Regions from separate parts of the Thalassotalea sp. LPB0316 genome, predicted to be linked through region 1. Evidence: predicted binding sites of a transcription regulator. Region 1 holds the regulator's gene; each other region holds the start of a gene.

What was found. The regulator sigma-54, encoded in region 1, starts transcription at its own class of promoters, with help from an activator protein. The targets are predictions, from matches to a motif close to GTTGGCACGNNNNTNGNNT.
Region 2: the regulator sigma-54 is predicted to act here: its motif matches at 3,455-3,473, upstream of LP316_RS11210 (CmpA/NrtA family ABC transporter substrate-binding protein).
Region 3: the regulator sigma-54 is predicted to act here: its motif matches at 4,947-4,965, upstream of flgB (flagellar basal body rod protein FlgB).

What each region holds. Positions count from the first base shown of each region.
Region 1 is NZ_CP062946.1:1,433,505-1,441,557, reverse strand. Features, by position in the region: gene LP316_RS06305 (KpsF/GutQ family sugar-phosphate isomerase) at 1-930, shown strand, start outside; gene kdsC (3-deoxy-manno-octulosonate-8-phosphatase KdsC) at 932-1,480, shown strand; gene lptC (LPS export ABC transporter periplasmic protein LptC) at 1,477-2,043, shown strand; gene lptA (lipopolysaccharide transport periplasmic protein LptA) at 2,009-2,554, shown strand; gene lptB (LPS export ABC transporter ATP-binding protein) at 2,554-3,285, shown strand; gene LP316_RS06280 (RNA polymerase factor sigma-54) at 3,347-4,849, shown strand; gene hpf (ribosome hibernation promoting factor) at 4,873-5,160, shown strand; gene ptsN (PTS IIA-like nitrogen regulatory protein PtsN) at 5,166-5,618, shown strand; gene rapZ (RNase adapter RapZ) at 5,625-6,479, shown strand; gene LP316_RS06260 (HPr family phosphocarrier protein) at 6,498-6,767, shown strand; gene mgtE (magnesium transporter) at 6,940-8,053, shown strand, end outside.
Region 2 is NZ_CP062946.1:2,509,959-2,518,011, reverse strand. Features, by position in the region: gene LP316_RS11225 (tetratricopeptide repeat protein) at 1-1,056, shown strand, start outside; gene LP316_RS11220 (GAF domain-containing sensor histidine kinase) at 1,192-2,580, shown strand; gene LP316_RS11215 (ANTAR domain-containing response regulator) at 2,721-3,323, shown strand; gene LP316_RS11210 (CmpA/NrtA family ABC transporter substrate-binding protein) at 3,656-5,044, shown strand; gene LP316_RS11205 (ABC transporter permease) at 5,126-6,058, shown strand; gene LP316_RS11200 (ABC transporter ATP-binding protein) at 6,109-6,954, shown strand; gene LP316_RS11195 (alginate export family protein) at 7,049-8,053, shown strand, end outside.
Region 3 is NZ_CP062946.1:1,617,143-1,625,195, forward strand. Features, by position in the region: gene LP316_RS07130 (low temperature requirement protein A) at 1-82, shown strand, start outside; gene LP316_RS07135 (ion transporter) at 127-1,095, shown strand; gene flgN (flagellar export chaperone FlgN) at 1,357-1,788, opposite strand; gene flgM (flagellar biosynthesis anti-sigma factor FlgM) at 1,806-2,117, opposite strand; gene flgA (flagellar basal body P-ring formation chaperone FlgA) at 2,192-2,884, opposite strand; gene LP316_RS07155 (chemotaxis protein) at 3,056-3,985, shown strand; gene LP316_RS07160 (CheR family methyltransferase) at 4,006-4,827, shown strand; gene flgB (flagellar basal body rod protein FlgB) at 4,997-5,395, shown strand; gene flgC (flagellar basal body rod protein FlgC) at 5,398-5,817, shown strand; gene LP316_RS07175 (flagellar hook assembly protein FlgD) at 5,831-6,523, shown strand; gene flgE (flagellar hook protein FlgE) at 6,550-7,929, shown strand.

The sequences.
Region 1 (8,053 bases):
GAAATCGAACAACGAGCTGTCGCTGGTTTGCACCAATATATCGACGATAATTTCGAGCAAGCCTGCCAACTCATGTATCACTGTAAGGGGCGTGTCATTGTTGTGGGTATGGGTAAATCAGGTCATGTCGGCGGCAAAATCGCGGCAACATTAGCAAGTACTGGCACACCCGCATTCTTTGTTCATCCCGGAGAAGCGAGCCACGGCGACCTAGGTATGATCACAAGTGATGATGTCGTTTTATGTATTTCGAATTCAGGTGAAACCGCAGAAGTTTTGTCAATTACACCAGTGATCAAGCGCATCGGCGCAAAATTGATAGCGATGAGCAGTAACGAGTTATCAACGCTAGCCAAGTTATCAGATACCCATATTTGCATTAAAGTCGCCCAAGAAGCTTGCCCGTTGGGTCTTGCCCCGACCTCAAGTACCACCGCGACTCTCGTCATGGGCGATGCCCTTGCAGTCGCGTTACTCAATGCCCGCGGCTTTACTGCTGACGACTTTGCTTTATCGCACCCAGGAGGAAGCTTAGGCAAACGCTTATTGCTCCGACTTGCCGACATTATGCATACCGGTGAGCGCTTACCTGTGGTTGATGAATCAGCAAAAATCAAAGATGCCTTGGTAGAAATGAGTTTAAAAGGCTTAGGGATGACCGCCGTTGTCGATAGTAACCAAAGCTTAACAGGGCTGTTTACAGACGGCGATTTACGACGTGTACTCGACTCAAAAATCGATATCCACCAAGACACCATCACTTCAGTAATGACCCAAAACCCGGTGGTTGCCGATAGTGAAATGCTCGCCGCTCAAGCATTAAAAATTATGCAAGATAAGAAAATTAATGGTTTAATTATTGTCAATCAAGATAATCAAGTGGTCGGGGCGATGAATATGCACGACTTACTCAGCGCGGGAGTAATTTAATATGGCAAATACCTTATATGGCAATGTCGACCCACAAGTACTGGATAAAGCTAAACAAATTAAACTATTGGTTTGTGATGTTGATGGTGTGTTTTCAGACGGCCGAATCTATTTAGGTAACGAGGGTGAAGAGCTTAAAGCATTCCACACTAAAGACGGTTTTGGCGTTAAAGCACTCATTGAATCAGGTGTTGAAGTCGCTATTATTACAGGCCGACGCTCGAATATTGTCGCCAATCGCATGAAAGCACTCAATGTAAAATACATTGTGCAAGGCCAAGAAGACAAATTACCTGCGCTCAACGACATTATTGAATTACTTACCCTTGAACCAAAGCAAGTTGCCTATATTGGTGATGATGTAGCTGATATCGCTTGTATTGAGCACGTTGGTCTCGGCGTGGCCGTCAATGACGCGCACCCACAAGCAAAAGTGAAAGCCGATTTTATTACCTTTACGCCTGGTGGTTTTGGTGCAGTGCGTGAACTATGTGACCTTATCATGGCGCAGCAAAATACATTATCGCAAGCCAAAGGCGCGAGTGTATGACCAAACTCACCGGCTTTGCGCTGATTATTTTTATCATTGCGGTTAGTGTTTACGGCGTTTTTCAATGGCGACAGGATATCGTACCAAGCAATGAAGATGAAAACGTTGAACTTTTACCTGATTATGTTGCCGAATCGTTAAGTACGAACATTTACAGTGCCGACGGCAAACTGTCACACATTATTAATGCCGAGAAAATGGAGCACTACAACGCAACGAATACAACGCATTTTACTGAGCCGAATTATACCTTATACCCAAAAAACACAAGCTCACCGTGGAAAGTGAGTGCTAAACATGGCACATTGAATCACAAAAATCGGGTGAGACTTGAAAATCGCGTTGAGCTAGTCGCGACAGATAAAGATAGTTTGGTGCAACAGATACATGGAAAGTACTTAGAACTTGACTTAAACACCAATGTTTTAAGTTCTGATCATACGATAGTAATCGAGGGCAAAGATTTTATTATGTATGGCTCAGGCTTAATTGTAGATTTAAATACAACACAGATGACATTAACTGAACATGTACAAACAATTTATCGAAAAATCACACCATAAATCTCTTACTGTTGCGCCAATAGCATTACTCGCTATGCTTTTGTGCACTGCGCCATCAGCGTTTGCCAAAAAATCTGACTTACAAGAAGAGATCTTAATTAGCGCAGATAGAACCGCAGGTGATTTGAAAAACCGGATCGCCAGTTATATCGACGATGTCATCATCACGCAAGGCTCATTAAAAATTCACGCTGAATTAGTGCAAGTCATTGAAGATGAAGCCAGTGACAGTGAAACTTATATCGCAAAAGGCTCACCAGCAATTTTTGAACAACTGCTCGAAGATGGTACGCCAATAAAACTCGAAGCCAATGAAATTACATATGAGCCATCAATTAATACGATAACGATTTCAGGTAACGCCAAGTTGAGCCAAGAAGGCAGCGAAGTCAATGGTGACAAAATCATCTACAACACCTTAACCGAACAACTAGAAGCGAAAAGTAAACCCAAAGAGCGTATCACCACGATATTAAAACCAAAAACAAAAGACGAAGTGAAAGATAACTAATGTCAGCAGGTTTATTGAAGGCACAGGGCTTGGCGAAATCCTACAAGGGACGTCAAGTCGTTAAAAATGTTGGGCTCAGTGTTGAAACAGGGCAAATCGTTGGCCTACTCGGCCCAAATGGTGCAGGTAAAACAACGTCATTTTATATGATTGTCGGCTTAGTCGTTAACGACAAAGGCACAATCGAGTTAAATGGTGAAGATTTAACGTTAGCACCAATGCACGAGCGCGCCCGTAAAGGTTTAGGCTACTTGCCGCAAGAAGCCTCTATTTTTAGAAAGTTGTCCGTGCACGACAACATCATGGCTATTTTACAAACACGTAAAGACTTGTCAGAGGTCGAACGTATTGAAAAACTTGAATTATTACTTGAAGAATTCAATATAGGCCATATAAAAGATAATACAGGGATGAGTTTATCTGGTGGTGAACGTCGACGTGTCGAGATTGCTCGCGCTTTGGCTGCTGATCCTCAGTTTATTTTACTCGATGAACCCTTTGCTGGCGTTGACCCAATTTCGGTTGGCGATATTAAAAAGATCATTTTGCACTTAAAACAGCGCGGTATTGGCATCTTAATTACCGACCACAACGTTAGGGAAACCCTTGATGTCTGTGAAAAAGCTTATATTGTCAGCCATGGTGAATTAATCGCCGAAGGTGACGCGGATCAAATTCTTGCTAATCAACAAGTCAGAGATGTGTACCTAGGTGAACAATTCACGCTATAGTTAAGATAAAGAAGTGACAATCACTTCGCGTTTGTAAATAGATAGGAATAATAAAAGCTACATGCGTCCATCATTACAACTCCGTATCGGACAACAGCTAACAATGACCCCACAGTTGCAGCAAGCAATCAGGTTGCTACAACTGTCGACATTGGATTTACAACAAGAAATTCAAGAAGCACTGGAAAGCAACCCATTATTGGAAGTTGACGAAAACGCAACCCAAACCAATGAAGAAAGCCAACCAGACAAGCTTGAAGAAGCGTTTATGGGTGAAAACCAAACGGCCTCGTCAAATGAAGGCAGTGAAGATCCTCTGCCTAGTTCCGATGAAGTAAATGCCAGTGATGGGTTGGAAAAAACCGATATTCCCGAAGAGTTATCTATGGATACTACGTGGGACGATAACTATAGTGCGAGTTTATCTGGCTCTAGCGCCGGCCCGCTGTCAGAAGACTACACCTATCAAGGTGAAACGACTGAATCTATTCAAGATCACCTACGCTGGCAAATGGAGTTAACACCGTTTACCGAAACAGATAAAGCCATTGCCACCGCTATTATCGATGCTATTGACGATGCTGGCTATTTAACTGTATCTACCGAAGATATTTTAGAAAGCTTAGGCGATGACGAGGTTGAGCTCGACGAAGTTGAAGCCGTACTCAAACGCATCAATATGTTTGATCCTGTTGGCGTTGGTGCGCGCTCAATTGCCGAGTGTTTATTAATTCAACTCAATCAATTTGACAAACAAACACCTTGGCTAGCAGAAACCAAACAAATTATCTCAGACCACATTGATTTGTTAGGTAACAGAGACTATCGTCAATTAATGCGCAAAACGAAATTGAAAGAAGATCAATTACGCGAAGTGATGAGGTTAATCCAAAGTCTTGATCCGCGCCCAGGCGACAGCGTGATAAAGTCGGAAGAGCAGTACATTATTCCTGACGTATCAGTAGAGAAAAAGAACGGCCGTTGGGTCGTAGAGCTCAATCCAGACACGGCGCCAAAACTGTCGATTAACCAGCAATATGCTGCAATGTCACGGTCAATGAAGTCGTCAGAAGATAGCCAATTTATTCGCTCAAACTTGCAAGAAGCGAAATGGTTTATTAAAAGCTTGGAAAGTCGCAACGATACCTTATTAAAAGTATCGAATTGTATCGTCCAGCGCCAACAAGCGTTTTTTGAGTACGGCCCAGAGGCTATGAAACCTATGGTGCTAAACGATATTGCGGAAGCTGTTGATATGCACGAGTCAACAATATCTCGTGTGACAACACAAAAATATATGCATACACCAAGAGGTATTTTTGAGTTGAAATATTTCTTCTCAAGTCATGTAAGCACCGAAAATGGGGGCGAATGCTCATCGACCGCAATCCGAGCATTAATTAAGAAATTAGTATCTGCTGAGCTACCATCTAAGCCATTAAGCGATAGCAAAATGGCCGACTTGTTAGCTGAGCAAGGTATTAATGTTGCACGACGGACGATAGCTAAATACCGAGAGTCTTTATCTATTCCACCGTCAAATCAAAGAAAAAGTTTATTGTAAACTTAGAAAAAAGGAAAAAGCTTATGCAAATTAATCTTTCTGGTCATCATGTAGAAGTTACCGACTCAATGCGCGAATACGTCAACTCAAAGTTTGCAAAGCTAGAACGACATTTCGATCACATCAACAATGTGCACGTTGTTCTAAATGTAGAGAAATTACAGCAAATCGCGGAAGCGACGCTGCACTTAAATGGCGGTGAGATCCATGCGTCATCAGACGACAAAGATATGTATGCTGCTATCGACTCGCTCGTCGATAAGCTTGACCGTCAAGTCATTAAACACAAAGAAAAGTTGAAAAAACATTAACTAAAATGAAGTTGCAAGACATTTTAACGCTGGACTGCACAATTTGTGCAGCGCCAGCAAGCAGTAAAAAACGCCTTTTTGATACTATTTGCGATGCTGCTGCACGTAAACTCCCTGAGACAAGCCAACACGATTTACTTCAAAGTCTTACCCAGCGCGAGCAAATGGGAAGTACAGGCATTGGCAACGGTATCGCCATTCCGCACGGCCGCTTAATCAACGGCAAGCATGCGGTGGCAGTGTTAATAACCACTGAACAGCCAATCGCTTTCGATGCGATAGATAATCAACCCGTTGACATTTTTATTGCCCTTTTCGTGCCTGAAGCTAGCTGCCAAGAGCACCTTGCAACCTTACAAAACATTGCCCAACTATTTAGCGACAAGAAGGTCGTTAAAAATATTAGAAAGTGTCAAGATAACCACCAGTTATTTGAAATTATTCAAGAAGCCTCATAGGAAAATATGAAATTACTCATTGTTAGTGGCCGATCAGGGTCAGGGAAGTCGGTTGCTTTAAGAGTACTTGAAGATTTAGGTTACTATTGCGTAGACAACATTCCGCTAAACTTGTTACCCGCGTTAACCCATACCGTAATCAACGACTATGAAAATGTCGCAGTGTCACTCGATGTGAGGAACTTACCTAAAGATCCTAACGATATTATCGAGGTACTCGACTATTTGCCCAATGCTGTTGAACTCAGCGTCTTGTATTTAGATGCCGACGATTCAGACCTGATCAGACGATTTAGCGAAACCCGACGCCTTCACCCCCTAATCAAAGAAAACATGGCACTTGATCAAGCGATTGAACTTGAGAAGCAGTTACTTGAGCCAGTGATTGTGCGGGCTGATTTATATATCAACACCACACAATTAACCCCGCACCAGTTATCAGATCTGGTTAGAGAGCGGATCCTAGGTAAAAAGTCGGGAAAAATGGTCATCGTTTTTGAGTCTTTTGGTTTTAAACACGGCGTTCCTCAAGATGCCGATTATGTATTTGACGCACGATTCCTACCTAACCCTTTTTGGGATAAATCACTCAAAGGTTTAACTGGCCTTGATCAACCCGTTATAGATTTCTTAGGCTCTGAAGCACTTGTCACCAAGTTTATCTGGCAAATTAATAGTTTTTTTCAAACTTGGTTACCACACTTAGAGCGCAATAATCGAAGTTATGTCACGATTGCCATCGGCTGTACTGGTGGTAAGCATCGCAGTGTTTATATCGCAGAACAACTCGCCGCTAATTTACGTAAAGATAGAGACGATATACGTTCTCGTCATCGTGATATTTTAATCAAAAGTACCTAATTCGTTCAGGTTTATTCAATGCCATCAAAAAAGCTAACCATCGTAAATAAACTCGGGATCCACGCGCGTCCTGCGACCAAGTTAGCCAAACTATCGAGTCAATTTGATGCTAACGTTTTTGTCTGTATTGACGATAAACGCGTTGATGCAAGTTCAATTATGGGCTTAATGTTACTCGCCGGTGCCCAAGGTAAAGAGGTGATCGTAGAAAGCGAAGGAGCACAAGCTCAAGCTGCGTTAGAGGCGATCTGCCAACTTATCGAAGACAAATTTGACGAAGATGAGTAGTGAAACCGCTAGCGTTCGCCGTGATACCAATTGCATAAAATTACAATTAATATGCTGAATAACCTATAGTTATGAGCTAGACTTAGCAAAAATATAAAATACGTTTGTCACAAAGTAATGACGAGCTAATACCAATTTCATCGCCCTAGGCGATACGGCAAAAGGTGTCACAATGCCGGAAATTCTCGAACAAGAAAACAATCAATCAATTCTCCAACAAGTTAATGCCGCCATCGATAGCGGTATGTTTGTCTACGTCCGTAACTTATTTCATAGCATGTCTGCCTATGATCTTGCCTTGATATTGGAGTCATCAACGTCAAAGTCTCGTTTGGTTTTATGGCAATTAATCGATCCTGATCTCCATGGTGAGGTACTAGAAGAGCTGAGCGAAGAAGTTCGTAAAACCATATTGAAAAATATGGCCCCTGAGAAAGTCGCTGCTGTCGCCGAAGGCATGGACACCGATGATATCGCGGAAGTATTGCGTACCTTACCAGACAGTGTTTACCAGAAAGTCATCAATTCGATGGACTCACAAGATAGAGCTCGAGTTGAGCAAGCCCTATCTTATGAAGAAGACACCGCAGGCGGTATTATGAATACCGATACGATTACGGTACGTCCTGATGTAACCGTTGACGTCGTGCTGCGCTACCTTCGTCTTAAAGGGGATTTACCAGAGTCAACAGACTCATTTTATGTCGTTGATCGCAATGATAAATTTATCGGCTCAGTGTCACTTTCTACGATAGTAACCGCTAGACCGGAAATGATCATTTCGACACTTATCGATGACGACATTACCGCGGTTAAAGCCGATATGCCTGAACGAGAAGTCGCTCAGCTGTTTGAAAAGTATGACTGGTTTTCAGCACCTGTGATCGATGAAGATGGCAGGTTACTTGGCCGTATTACCATTGATGATGTTATTGACATTATTCGTGAAGATGCCGAACACTCTATGATGAGTATGGCCGGTTTAGACGATGAGGCCGATACCTTTGCGCCCGTGGTAAGAAGTACTCGCCAACGCTCAGTGTGGCTTGCCATCAACCTGATTGCTGCTCTGACGGCCGTATCAGTGAGTGCAAGGTTTGAAGGGATATTAAGTGAACTCGCTATTCTCGCTATCCTTAATACGCTGGTACCAAGCATGGGTGGTGTGGCTGGTAATCAAACGCTAACCCTGGTTGTTCGCGGTATTGCTTTAGGTCACGTGGGTGACAGTAACTGGCGTTCCCTATTAAAAAAGGAACTTGCTGTAGGTTTTTTAAATGGTTTAA
Region 2 (8,053 bases), 1.1 Mb from region 1:
GAGCAGTTTTTCAAAATATTACTCAATCAGTGTCAACACTCTTGGGTGTATATAGGCTTTGTTAATGCTTTACTCCAGCAAAACAAGATTGCTGATATAGAAACATTATTAGGGCAATTAGTGGAAAAGCCAGACACCCGTTTTGCCACTTATGATCTGTTAGCTCAATACTACATCGACAATAAGCAGTATGAATTAGCTTATGAGCAAATTAAACAAGCTTGTGAGCTTGCGCCACGCAACATTGAAAGACAACGTAAACTATTTGAATTAGCAAGATTGAATAATGATTTTGCTGGTCAGTATCTCGCCAGTAAAAACATGGTTCGCTGTGCTAAAAACTCCATTCACCAATCTCCGATGTTCGAGCTTAACATGGTGCGTTCGGGTTTAGATTATGTTAATTCACTGGCACAAGGACAAGCGGCGAGTACATTTAACGAGATTGAGCGCAGCCTTGGCCAAATTGAGCAAAACTATGCCGACGATGAAGATATTCAGCAACAAGTGTGGGTGGCTAAGGCACGTCTTTATACTACTCAAGGTAATGAAGATAAGGCGATGCGTATTGTTGAGAATCATTTTTCGACAAGGGCAAGCGCTAATATTGAAAACAACTTAGAGAAAGTAAAAGTTTATCAAGAGCTTGGGTTACAAGAAGAGTCAGACGAGTTGCTCGCTAAAATAGAGAAACAAAGTCACAGTGAAAATCTAAATAGTCAGGCGGTTAATAACTACCTCGACCAAAAGTTAGATAAAAAAAGCCAACAATTTAGTGCCAGAAAGCTTAATCAAATGGCCGTTGAATATTTTAAAAAAGGGCGCTTTGTTTCTTCACTTAAATGTTTAGAACAAGCGTTAGCCTTGTCGCCCAATAATGAAAAGTTCGCGATGAGTATTCTCAAGGTGCTAATCAATATTAAAGAGCAAGATCAGCATGATATCGAGCAAATCGCATTAGCAGAGCAAACGATAGGTTTACTCGAGAATAGCCAGTTGAGCGAAAAAGATAGTATTCTTTTTCATCAACTAAAATCACGATGGTTAGCTGATTAAGCTGAAGATAGCTGATTGAAGTGAAGATTTAATGATTTCGGACTACGCTTATTCATAGGGTAATTGGGCGTATTTTTTACTTGTAGAATTGATTAATACTCAAGCAGGTAAACACGTACTAGGGTGGTATGAAAGATGAATTCTCTAGATTATTGGAAAAAAGCGCAGCAACTCGAAGCCGGTCGAAATGAGGTGTTACGATTAGTTGCTCGTAATGAACCATTAGAGAAAATCTTAGATGTTTTGTGTCAGAAAGCTAAAATCTATAATCCAGAAATGCTTTGTTCAATTCTTGAGTTTAACGAAGTATCAAACACCTTACATCCAAAAGCTTCTGTTGGTTTACCTGAGTTCTATAGTGAAGCGCTAGATGGCGTTACAATTGGTCCAGGTGTTGGCTCGTGTGGTACCGCGGCTTTTATCAAAGAGCTTGTCATTGTTGAAGATATTAATACCCATCCCTATTGGAATCAGTACAAAGATCTCGCACTAAGTGCTGATGTTCAAGCGTGTTGGTCACACCCGATAATCGGTGCACAAGGTCAGCTTTACGGTACCTATGCTATTTATTACAAAGAGCCCAAAGAGCCAAGTGAAGAAGATCTTAAGTTTATTGAGTTAAATGCCTATTTGGCGACAATTGTTTACGATAATCATTTCAATCGTTTAAAAATTCTTGAGCAAAATAAAATGCTTAGTCAATCACTGGACGAGCGCTCACAACAATTATTTAATGCTAATCAAGAGTTGAACAGGTTGATTTCTGAACAACAACAAGCTCATGATGTCAAAGTGTCGTCTGAAAAATCTCAGACGACTAATCGATTAATCGCTGGTTTTTCGCACGAGATAAGCACGCCAGTTAACAATGCCCAAGTTGCTATTCATTCGATTCACGAAAAAACCTTGGATATTTGCGTTGACTTTGATCACAACCAAATAACCAAACAAAAGTTACTTAGCTACCTAAAGCAGGTTGAGCAATTAGCTGACATTTCAAATCAAAGCTTGTCAAAAGTGAATGATTTGGTCAGTAAATTTCGTACGCTTAATTTCAACGATGCGAGTAACGATTATAGCGTGTTTGCATTAAGACCGTTTTTAGATGAAGTTGTTACCGCTAAAAAGAGTACATTAGGTGGTCATACCGTGTCGATTAGTTGTGATGATATCACCATAAACTGTCAAAAAGATGTATTGTGGCAAGTTTTTAGTGAGCTAATAGATAACGCGGTGAGTCATGGCTTTACTGACAACAAAACCGGGACCATTCATGTTCATGCGCATGCTAACCCAGAGTTCGTTGAGATTAACTTTCAAGACGATGGTGCGGGGTTAATTGATAACGAAGCTGAGCGAATTTTTGAGCCATTTTACACCAATAAACGTCATCAAAAACGGCTAGGCCTTGGGCTAAATCTTGTTCAAAATGCCCTGGTAACGAACCTGAACGGTAACATTGTGCTAGAGAAATCCCCTAAAGGTGTTCGTTTTAAAATCCAAGTACCAATTTCACCCAGATAATGTCCTTTATTGGTGCATAAAAAACTTAGCTTGATTTAGATTTTTTTATTAAGCTTTTGTTTTTTAATAAGTTGTACTCGTGGCATAGATTTTGATAACGATAGTTATATCCTTGCTTTATTTAGCCAATCAATCGATCTATGAACAAACAACCAATAGCTACGATCCGATACGGTATTGTCTATCAGGCACCAATATTTGCCCAAAAAATCAGTAATCTGCTGTCAGTAAGCCAATTTAGCTTAGTCGCCAAGTGGTCACTAGATGACATTGAACCAGAAATAATAGATCAACCTATCGAGCTACTGATATTTTGTGTAGAGCGTGTAGATAAATCACTATTTCAGCGTTTAAACCAACTTACCATCCTCAAGCAGTTTGCGATTGTCGTTTTTGCAAAGTCATCGAGTCAATGTGAGGCGAGTAGATTAGCGAGTATAGGCGTTAATGGCTATGTTGAAGGGCCGCTTCCAGAGCATCGCATTATATCTATATTAGAAAGTGCTTTAGGCCGATTTAGGCTGTTGTCTAAATTACAAAAAGACCTGACCAAAACGAAACAAAAACTATCTTCTGTTAAGGTCGTCGAGCAAGCAAAGTTGAGTTTAATGCGAGCAAAGCAGCTGAACGAAAATGACGCTTATCAATTGATCCGAAAGACAGCGATGGACAACAGTCAAAAAATTGAAGATGTCGCAAAAAATATCGTTGCGCTTGAACAACTGATTAATCAATCACATTAATGTTCAAAAGGTATATAAGATCGCACCAAAAATAGGCAATGCTAGGAATTTGTGCATCATTATCTAGCAAGTGTCGTTGGTTTGAAAACACAAAAAACCCGTTAATTATTGTTTTTGTTAGGGTTATTTTATTTGGCACTTATTTTGTAAAAGAGAAACTAGAGTAATTTATCTAGTTAGGCAACAGCGTCTAATAATTAAGCGGATTACCCGCTAAAAAACAATTAATAACTAAAGGTACTGCAAAGGCGTAGTGTTGATTAGTTTGGCATCGTAGCCCATCACTTGAGTGTTTTCACTGACGAGTGCTGGGCTTTTTTATTTTTGGGAGAATGACATTGCTTACTATGAATTTATCGAAACTAAAAAAGTCTTTGTGTGGTTTAGCGTTAGTCAGTAGTTATGCTGTTACATCGTTTACCGCTAGTGCATTGGGTTATCCAGAAAAAGAAGAGCTAAAATTCGGCTTTATCAAACTTACGGATATGGCACCTATCGCTATTGCCTATGAAAAGGGTTTCTTCGAAGACGAAGGCCTCTATGTCACCATTGAAGCGCAAGCAAACTGGAAAGTCCTATTAGATGGTGTGATTGATGGCCGGTTAGATGGCGCGCATATGCTGGCTGGCCAGCCTATTGCAGCGAGTATAGGTTATGGTACATCAGCTGAAATTATTACGCCGTTTTCAATGGACTTGAACGGTAATGGCATTACGGTTTCAAATGATATTTGGCAACAAATGAAGGGCAACATCCCTAAACAAGCCGATGGAAAGCCGGTTCACCCAATTAAAGCCGATGCTTTAAAACCTGTTGTTGAAAAATATGCAGAGCAAGGCAAACCATTTAACATGGGCATGGTATTTCCCGTTTCTACCCATAATTATGAATTGCGTTATTGGCTAGCTGCAGGTGGTATCCACCCAGGCTATTACGCCCCGCACAAAGGTGATACATCAGGCCAACTCGACGCCGATGTCTTGCTGTCAGTAACGCCACCACCGCAAATGCCGGCAACATTAGAAGCTGGAACAATTTATGGTTACTGTGTCGGCGAACCATGGAATCAGCAAGCCGTATTTAAAGGGATAGGAGTACCTGTTGTCACCGATTACGAAATTTGGAAAGACAACCCCGAAAAAGTGTTTGGCATCAGTAAAACCTTTGCCGAAAAGTACCCAAATACCACGATTCGCTTAACTCGCGCATTGATCAGAGCTGCTAAATGGCTCGATGAAAACGATAATGCCAATCGCCCTGAAGCCGTAAAAATCTTATCTCAATCAAACTATGTTGGCGCGGATTATGACGTAATTGCCAACTCGATGACCGGTACCTTTGAATACGAAAAAGGTGACAAACGATCGGTGCCAGACTTTAACGTATTTTTTCGTTACAACGCGACATATCCCTATTATTCAGATGCTATTTGGTATTTAACGCAAATGCGTCGTTGGGGCCAAATCTCAACAGATAAGTCAGATGATTGGTACAAGCAAGTTGCCGAACAAGTATATCGTCCGGACATTTATAAAAAGGCCGCTCAATCACTGATCGACGACAAGCTAATGACCAACGCAGATTTTGCTGAAGTGTTTACTGAAGACGGATATAGAAATCCGCAAACTCACTTTATTGACGGCATAGTCTATGACGGCACCAAACCAAATGAATACATTAACAAATTTTCAATTGGCTTGAAGTCAGGCGAAACACTGTAGTTGGACAAGGAAGATAAAACGATGACCACTATCAGCAGAAAGTTAACCTCAAATACAGGCTTGAGCGGGATAAAAACCTTAATGATTGCTAATGAATCGATTAAACAATTACTGTTGCCGTTTGTTGGTATTGTATGTTTCATGATCATTTGGGCAATGGCCGCAAATAATATTCAAACCTCGCTTGGTCAGTTTCCAGGGCCAAGCCATGTCTTTGAGCAGTTTGGTAATTTATACCAAGAGCACAATGCTGAGCGTGAAAAAGCGGCATCGTTTTACCAACGTCAAGAAAAGCGCAATGCGGACCGCGTAGCAAAAGATCCGAATTACCAACCGAAAATTCGTTCTTATACTGGTAAAGAGACCTTTATCGATCAGATTGGGACAAGTTTAAAAACAGTATTGAGTGGCTTTATCTTAGCGGCCATTATTGCGATACCTTTGGGGATTGCGATAGGTTTGAGTCAAACACTCAATACTGCTATCAATCCAATAATTCAGATCTTTAAGCCGGTGTCACCGCTTGCGTGGTTGCCATTAGTCACTATGGTTGTCAGTGCACTTTACACCACTGCTGATCCAATGTTTGCCAAATCCTTTATCGTGTCGCTTGTCACGGTAACCTTGTGTTGTTTATGGCCCATGGTTATCAATACTTGTGTCGGCGTTTCTTCGATAAACCAAGATTGGGTGAACGTGTCAAAAGTCTTGAGTTTGCCGTCAGCAACCCATATACGCCGAATTGTTTTACCCGCTGCTATTCCGTCGATTTTTATTGGTATGCGGATGTCTATCGGTATTGCTTGGATGGTGCTAATCGCTGCTGAAATGTTAGCGCAGAACCCTGGTCTAGGAAAATTTGTTTGGGATGAATTCCAAAACGGTAGCTCACAATCACTGAGCCGAATAATGGCTGCGGTGTTAGTTATAGGCTTAATTGGCTTTCTATTAGACCGTTCGATGCTTGCCTTACAACGCTTGTTATCTTGGGATAAAGATAGTGCGCAACGCTAAACAATCACAAGACACCAGTGCCAAATACAGGCTAAGTAAAAGGAACTAACATGAGTATTATTTTAGATATCAGTAAAATTGATATGGTGTTCCCAACACCCAAAGGCGATTTCACTGCCCTGAAAAACGTTGATTTGCAAATCGCTAATGGCGAGTTTATTTCCTTGATTGGCCATTCAGGCTGTGGCAAATCAACGGTGTTAAATATCGTTGCAGGGATCCATCAGGCAACCAAGGGCGGGGTTTTGCTTAATAACAAAGAAGTTAATTCTCCTGGCCCAGAGCGAGCTGTCGTTTTTCAAAATCACTCGTTGTTGCCATGGTTGAGCGCTTATCAAAATGTTGAGCTTGCCGTCAAACAGGTGTTTTCCGAACGCATGAATAAAGCCGAAATGGATGAGTGGATCAAGCATAATCTCAATTTGGTGCATATGAGTCACGCGATGGATAAAAAGCCAGATGAAATCTCAGGCGGTATGAAGCAACGTGTTGGGATTGCTAGAGCATTAGCGATGCAACCTGAAATCTTACTCATGGATGAACCGTTTGGCGCACTTGATGCGTTAACTCGTGCTCATATGCAAGATTCATTAATGGAAATTCAGCAGGAGCTCAACAACACCGTCATTATGATCACTCATGATGTCGATGAGGCGGTGTTACTTTCCGATCGCATTATTATGATGACTAATGGCCCAGCGGCAACTATCGGTGAAATACTGAGCGTGGATTTACCACGACCGCGAAATCGCGTGGAACTTGCGCAAGATCCTCTTTACAACGAGTATCGCTCAACAGTTTTGAGTTTCTTGTATGAAAAGCAAAGAAAAATAGAAACGATAAGTGCATCAGAGCATGGTAAAAAATCAGCTAAAACAAAAGAAAAAGTTGCGTAATAACAACATATTTACATTCAGACTATGCTATAAGAGTTAAGTTGCACAAAAACTGTGCAATTCACGATAATAATATTTGAACTAAGGGATACCCATGAACAAGCAAATAAATAAGAAACACAAGTTCGCCCTCATAGTGGCAGGCTTAATTGCTTCAACTTCAACGGTTTATGCTGAGAGTGAGTTTGGCGAATTTAATGCAGATTTTCGTTTGCGTTATGAAGGTGTCGATCAGGCTAATAGCTTAAAAGATGCTGATGCTTTAACGTTACGTACCTTACTTAATTTTAAAACCAAAGATTTCAATGGTTTTTCGGGCATGATAGAGCTCGAAGATTCCCGTGCCTTGATTGATGATTACAACGACACTTTAGGCAAAAACCCTGATTATTCTGTTGTAGCTGACCCTGAAACCACAGAGCTAGACCAACTATTTATCCAATATAAGCAAGAGGGCTTTAGTGCCAAGATTGGTCGCCAAGATATCAATTTAGACAACCATCGTTTTGTAGGTAATGTCGGTTGGCGCCAAGATAAGCAAACCTTCGATGCATTTCGTTTTACCGCCGGTGAAGACAAGTGGAAATTCGACTATAGCTATATTAACAAGCGCAACCGCATTTTCGCTGATGAAAAAGATATTGATTCAAGTGATCACCTAATTAATGCTAGCTACAACACTCAATACGGCAAATTTACCGGTTATGGCTATTTACTAGAGCAAGACGATATGATCAACAATGCCCTTGATACTTGGGGTGTGCGTTGGACTGGCGGTGTTGAGAAGTTCTTGCTACAAGCTGAATTTGCCTTACAAGACTATGAAATGGGCACGACTGAATATTCAAGTGAATACATGTTGCTCGAAGCGGGTTATAAATTTGACCAAGTAACAGCAAAACTTGGCTTTGAAATTCTCGGTTCTGATAGCGGCGAATATGGCTTTCAAACGCCGTTAGCGACACTACACAAATTCAATGGTTGGACGGATCAATTTCTTTCAACACCAGATGTGGGTTTACAAGACTTCTACGCTTCGTTTGCCGGTAATTTGTGGGGTGGTAAATGGCTAGTGGCATACCACGACTTCCAATCTGAT
Region 3 (8,053 bases), 180 kb from region 1:
AACAGCACTAATTTCACAAATCGCGATTCCCGTAACAAGAGCCTACCTTACATTTTCTAAAGAAGAACAGGCTAAAGTATAAAATTAATATGCTAAAGGTTTACTTAAGAATTAATGGAAAAGGCTATGAGCATTACACACAGTAAAAGAAAAAAAGTATACGAAATTCTTGAACATGGATTTGACGGTTCGAAGATTAGCCGGCTATTTAGCGCCTTTATCGTGATGCTTATCATTTTAAATGTGAGTGCCATTATTCTTGAGTCTTACAAACCAATAGGGGAAAAGTACCATAGAGAATTTTATCTATTTAACGTCTTTTCCGTCCTTGTCTTTACACTAGAGTATTTCGCTAGGATTTGGGTTTCAGTTGAATCTCCTCGCAGTGATAGTTCTGCACCAATAAAATCGAGAGTTAAATATTTATTCAGTCCAGTATCACTTATCGATTTGTTAGCAATAGCTCCTTTTTACTTGTCGTTCATATTTGCCATAGATTTAAGATATCTGCGAATGCTTAGAATGCTTAGACTGTTGAAACTAACACACTACTTTAAAGGGCTTAGACTATTTATAGATGTCATACGAAAAGAATTACCTAGTATTGGCGCAGCGATTATCATAATGAGTGTTCTAGTCATACTCTCTGCTAGCGTAATGTATGGGGTCGAACATGTTGCGCAGCCAGAAGTGTTTGACAGCATTCCCAGCGCAATTTGGTGGTCAGTTGTAACTATGACTACGGTTGGTTACGGCGATGTAACGCCAGTGACTTTCTTAGGAAAATTTATATCTATTTTTATTATGCTACTAGGTGTAGGTATTGTAGCCCTACCCGCAGCAATGCTAGCAGCCAAGTTTGGCGATGAACTCAGAACCAGAAGGCAATTGCTAGAGCGAGAAATAGCAACTGCCTTGCAAGACGGTATTATTACTTCAGAAGAACAAGCTGCTATCGAAAAGTTGTCTGAATCAATGGGGATCTCTTCTCAGGAACTTGAACACGTCATATTAAATTACAACAGGAATACACCTTGCTCATTGAAATGTGATAACTGTGGTAAAGAACTTTCGATTAGCAGAGGAAATCATTAAAGATTAATTCTCGAGCCATGTAATACTTGAAGGCTGTATGTGACGCATTTTATTTATCTATAAGTCAAACCCTTTAGCTGTAAACTCTCCTTTTTACAACAAGCAAAAGTTATTCATTTGACTAGAAACTGCATCCGTTTCGCACAATAAATATCGAAGCTCAGCAAAGATTAAAGGTCTGATCTTCGCTCATCACGGTCTGTAAGGTGAAGTCTAAAGCTATCTATTTAACCTATATATTCAAAAATTAGCTACGACAGCCTAGGCTTTGATGCCCATACGACTTAAACCACCACTTTTTTTACCTTTGGCATCATAAGTCATCGTTGACTTACTATTCTTTTCAAGCAAGCTAGAGCGCATTCGTTCAACGGCTACCTCTGATTGAGCAATAACTTGCCCATTGACTTGATTAAGCGTTTTGCAACGCTCTAGAATTTCTCGTGCCTGAACCAAAAGTTGCGCATTTTCTTCGTTTTCCAGATCGCGTTTAAAGTGAGGGTGAAGTGATAGAGACTTATCACCTTGTTCGATTGCTTGAAGCAATGTCTGTTTTTCTTCAGTGATGGCGACCAGTGCTTGAGGGTCTTGTTTGGTGAGAATATCTTTTTCTTGCAATAAAAGCTTCTCTAACGCAAGTAGGGAAGCTTCTTGATGTTCGATTAATTGTTTAACTGTCAATGGTGCCGGCATGCACACTCCATCAGCTGCTATTCGTCTAACTTAAATTCAAAGTTAGCAATACTTGCAGCGAGTTTGTCTGGGTCAATTTTATATTCCCCTGAAACAATTGCTTTTTTAAGTTGCTCAACTTTTTTCTGATTCACTTCTGGCTCATTAGCTGATTTTTGCTGTAATTTTGCTAGCTGTTGTGCCTGAGGAGTTATAGAAACAGAATCTTGACGAGCTTGCGGCGCAGAACTCGTTTGTTGAGCTGTTTGTGCTGCTTGTTGTTTCGCATTTTGATCGGCAACTTTGGTTAATGGATTTGAATTACCTAAGTTGTTGATATTAATAGCCATAACTTATTCCTAAAGGCAAAGTAAAAACTTTTCTCTCTTTATATCGACCCAACGCAAAAAAACTTTAGCTTTTTTTATAACGTTATTTCAACATAATTGATTGCTGAAACTCTACCTGAGACAACCTTACCTGAGCGGGTATTTCTTACCCTTACTTGGTCACCTAAACTACCACTAGATACAGCAACACCTGTCGCTTTAACGCTAAAGCTACCAGAACTTGCTTTAATAGTCACGTTTTCGCCACTGCAAACTAGGCAAATATTTTTAGCATATACGGTACGCCCCCTAGCGATATTGCGTTTGGCTTTCGCACCAACAATTTCATCCATACTGTCGAGTACTTCGCCTCGAATATTATTACTATCAACATATTTGATTGCTAGGTTATCTTCAGATAAGACACTACCTTTATCAATTAACATTGTGGCGACAACGACGGGCAGCTCAGTTGTGATCTTTACTGGTACGAATAAATGCCAAGGCGTTGAATCATTGCAAGTTATTTTAATATTTACATTTCTACCGTAAGAATTTTCGGGTATATTTGCCGATAATGGTGACGAACAAGGTTTTATGTTAATTCGACGATCTAATTTTGTTGGTGAAATGTCAATTCTACCGCTTTGCGGTAGGTCGTGATTTTCTTCGATAAAGTTTTTTGCAAATTGCTCGATATATTCATGATCAAATTCTGTTGCTACGCAAGAACTAGCAAAAAACAATAATAAACTGCTAAGTAATGATAATAACTTTAAATTTTTCATAAATATTACTGCTATTTTTTTAGGGAATTTAAAATACTCGTCTATGCTTAAGATATTCTTGAGCACAGATGAAGTGTCAAAAAATTTACGTTAATTAAAACGTCTCGTAGTATTTATCAAGAAACGTGCCTGATTGCGAAAACTGCAAATGGGCTTTATTAAGAGGTTTGTATGGCTGGTATTCTAGATTCGGTAAATCAACGCACTCAATTAGTGGGGCAAAACAGGTTAGAATTATTACTGTTTAAACTTGTTGGGCCGCAGCGATTTGGCATCAACGTGTTCAAAGTGCGCGAGGTTTTACAGTGTCCACCACTTACTGCCTTTCCACATCAAGATTCCTATATAAAGGGTGTCGCCCATATTCGCGGTCAAACTATCTCTGTTATTGATTTAAGCAAAGCGACAGGCGGACCTGAAATTGTTCAAACGGAAAACTCTTTTATTATCATTGCTGAATACAACAGAGCGGTTCAAGGTTTTCTTGTTGCCGGCGTTGAGCGCATTATTAATATTCGTTGGCAAGACATCTTGCCGCCGCCAGAAGGTGCAGGTAAATCAAATTACTTAACAGCGGTTACAGAAATTGAAGGCGAGATGGTTTCTATTCTCGATGTTGAAAAAATCTTAAATGAAATTAACCCCGTCTCGACTGAGCTGAGTGAAGAGGTTGCAGATATTTCTGTGGGCGAAAGCGTTGGCGACAAAATTGTGATGATCGCTGATGACTCAACAGTAGCGCGTAACCAAGTTAAGCGCGCACTAGAACCTCTTGGCTTAACTATGGTGCTGGCGAAAAATGGTCAAGATGCCCTCGACCAGTTAAACGCGATAGCTGATACTTGTGAACGCAGTATTTCGGAGAAAGTGGCTTTATTGATCTCTGATATTGAAATGCCTGAAATGGATGGCTATACCTTAACCGCTGAAATTAAAAGCCAAGAGCGACTGAATCAAATGCCGGTGATTTTGCATACTTCCTTGAGTGGTGTTTTTAATAATGCAATGGTTGAAAAAGTGGGTGCTGAAGATTTTATTCCTAAATTCCATCCTGATGAACTAGCAACAGCAGTGAAAAAATGGTTAAAGCTCGAAGAATGAACATCGAAGTGAAGTAAGCGATGACAAAGCAATTAGACGATAGAAGTTATAGTCAGTTTAGAACATTTCTCGAGCAGCAATGCGGCATTGTGCTAGGTGAAAATAAACAATACTTAGTTAAGAGCCGTTTAGCGCCGTTGATGGCAAAATTTGATATCGCCAGTCTTGATGAGTTGGTTAATAGCACGCTAAACCCGACTCAACGTCAACTGCGGGCGGCGGTGATCGATGCGATGACGACGAATGAAACCTTGTGGTTTCGCGATGATTACCCATTCGAACTACTTAAAACTAAAATATTACCTGAACTTGCTAAGAAAAAGTCTTCAATCAAGATTTGGTCGGCAGCGAGCTCTTCTGGACAAGAGCCATATTCGTTGGCCATGACGGTATTGGAGTTCCAGCAAAAAAATCCCGGTGCGATAAAGCAAGCGCAAATTGTTGGCACCGACATTTCGGAAACTATGCTCGAGCATTGTCGGTACGGTCATTATGATAACCTTGCGTTATCACGTGGCTTGTCGATGGAACGCAAGCGTCAGTTTTTCGAAAACGGCGATAATGGCATGATGAAAGTAAAAGATAACGTTAAACGTTTAGTGAGTTTTAGACACCTAAATCTACTCGACAGCTATACGTTACTCGGTAAATTTGATCTCGTTTTTTGCCGAAATGTATTAATTTATTTCTCGCCTGAAGTTAAGAGCAAAATCATTTCGAAAATCCATGGTGTATTGAACCCTGAGTGCTATCTCGTATTAGGGGCATCAGAGTCTCTTTCGGGGATTAGCCAAGATTTCTCAATGGTGCGCTGCAATCCTGGTATTTTGTACCAAAAATAGAGACCCGATCTCAGACTCTATAAAACATATAGCGAGGTGCGGCAATCAAGCGCCTCGCTTAATTTCCTATTCTCTCTGTCACGTGCTCTTTTACGTTACAACATTTCTTTGACACTTCTTTTGGCACAGAACTTGAATCTCCATCCTTAGCTAATTTTGGAGAATGATTATGGCAATTAGTTTTGATAAAGCGTTTGGGATTCATCCGCAAGGTATGCTTGTACGTTCAAAACGCGCTGAAGTGATTGCAAGTAATATTGCAAATGCTGATACCCCTGGTTACAAAGCCCAGGGAATGGATTTTAAGGCGGCAATGACTCAAGCGGCAAAAAATCAACAAATGAGCATGACAAGAACTAATGAAAAACACTTCAATACCAACATGGCGCTGAATGATGGTGTTGAATATCGCGTTCCAAATCAACCGGATACAGGCGATGGTAATACCGTTGATATACAAATGGAACGAAACTTGTATCTCCAAAACTCATTAGAATATCAGGCAAGCGTTCAATTTATGAATTCAAAAGTTAAAGGCTTGAAAAAAGCGATCACTGGAGGTCAATAATTATGAGTTTATTTAATGTCTTCGACATCAGTGGCGCGGGTATGAGCGCTCAATCGATTCGCTTGAACACTACGGCAAGTAATATTGCAAATGCCGATAGTGTTAGTAGCAGCATTGACCAAACTTACCGCGCAAGACATCCAGTTTTTGCCGCAGAGATGCAAAAAGCTGCCGATGGCCAAAACCAATCAGTCAGTGTCCAAGTGCTTGGCATCGTTGAAAGCGATAAGCCATTGAACATTGAATATCAACCTGATCACCCAATGGCCGATAAAGACGGCTACATATACAAACCTAATGTTAATGTGATCGAAGAGATGACCAATATGATTTCAGCTTCTCGCTCATATCAAACTAATGTCCAATTAGCCGAGTCTGCCAAGAATATGGTTAATAAGACACTCATGCTAGGTCAGCGTTAATTAGGAGTTAAAAATGGTAGATTCAGTTAACGGTAGCAATGGTTTAGACGGCTTATATTGGCAAAAAGAGCAGTATAAAGTTGCCGATGAAAACGACAATGGCATGTTAACTCAGGCAGACTTTTTTGCCTTACTGACAAAAGAATTGTCATATCAAGACCCTACTAAGCCAGTTGAAAACAATGAAATGATCTCACAAATGACCGCGTTTTCGACAACAGACGGGGTATCTAAGTTAAACGATTCATTCGCTGCATTTGCTAGCCAAATGTCATCAAGCCAAGCACTTCAAGCGTCATCGCTTGTCGGACAAAGCGTGTTGGTTGACGACAATGCCTTCGGTATCGAAGAGGGGCAAACGGCAAAAGGCAAATTAGTGGCCGATGCACCGGCAAGTAATGTTTATATTTACGTAGAAAATGCCGTAGGTGAAATTGTCCAAACAGTGCCTGTTGGCAATGTTTCACAAGGTGAATTTACTTTTGAATGGAATGGTAAAGACGCCAATGGTGATCCCGCACCAGAAGGTGCTTATCGATTTAAAATTGCCGGTTTAGTTGATGGTCAAGCGTCAGAGTTACCGGCAATGACATATCGCAAGGTCGATAGTGTCACGCTTGCCGGAGCCGGTGGTGCGATTGTGTTAAATCTTAACGGCGGCAGCTCAATGGCGTTATCAGATGTCGTTGAGATTTCCGAGAGTTAAACAGAATTTAGAGTATAGGTGAACTTATGTCATTTAATATAGCACTTAGTGGTTTGAATGCCGCACAAAAAGATTTAGATGTTACTTCAAACAACATTGCCAACGTTAACACAACGGGTTTCAAAGAGTCGCGTGCCGAGTTTGTTGATGTTTACGCATCGTCTTTATTATCGTCGGGTAAAACCAAAGTCGGTGACGGTGTGTTAACCGCAGATGTAGCTCAACAATTTTCACAAGGTAGCATTAAATTTACTAATAACTCATTAGATTTAGCGATTACTGGTAATGGTTTTTATGCGACGGTTCCTCAGCTTGATAGTCTCGAACGCTCTTACACTAGGGCTGGTGAGTTCAAGTTAAACCGAGATAATTTCGTGGTAAATTCACAAGGTGGTCATTTACTTGGTTTCCCCGTAAACTCAGATGGTTCATCAGCATCAGTAAGTTTAAGTACGGCTACGCCTATTCGTGTACCAACGTCTTCGGGTGCGCCATCACAAACAACCAAAGTTGATGTGCGTATGAACTTGCCGGCTGGTGACTCGTATATTGCGAACTCTCCTGATAGTTTTGATCCAACAGACCCGTTAACCTATAACCATTCGACTTCGGTTACCGTGTTTGACTCGTTGGGTGATAGCCATGTCATGACCTATTACTTTATAAAGGACGATCCAGGTACTAACCCTAACGAATGGTTGCTATTTACGGCCATTGATGGGATCCCGATTGATATTCAAGATCCCGCAGGTGATGCAGTAGCAGATGGTCGTGTTGCCGGTGCTATTTCTGGTATTAACGGTGGCGCATTAATAGGTGCCCGTTTAGAGTTCGACTTTAGTGGTGATTTTACAAACCAATCTCCACCACCGATTTTAGGCGGCATTGTCACTGAGCAGTTAGGCGCCGGTATTTTGTCTAATGGTGCTGATGGTACCCAAACCATTGAAATCGATTTTAACCTTGATCCAACAGGGCCAAATGCCAATGAGCCAACTCAATTTGCTTCAAACTTTGAGGTGACAAAACTTGAACAGGATGGTTTAGCTGTTGGTCGTTTAACTGGTTTAGATATCGGTACTGATGGCTTAATACGAGCAACTTATTCAAATGGTACTTCTGAACCACTATCACGTATCGCTTTAGTTAACTTTGCTAATGTTCAAGGTTTGACTCAAATTGGCGGAACATCTTGGAAAGAGAGTATTATCTCTGGTGAGGCGTTAGCTGGTGAAGCAGGTTCTGGTACTTTTGGTACCATTAACTCATCGGCTTTAGAGCAATCAAATGTTAACTTGACCGCTGAGTTGATTGATCTTATTTCAGCACAGAGAAACTTCCAGGCGAATTCACGTGCCTTAGAAGTTGATAACCAATTAAACCAAACGATCTTACAGATCCGATAATTTATAACGCCTAGGCGCTGTAAATAATGTTATAAGGCTTTAGGGCGGAAACGCTTTAAAGCCTTATACATTCCTACATTCCTACTTTCCAACATTCATACTTTCCAACATTCAAACCTTAGTT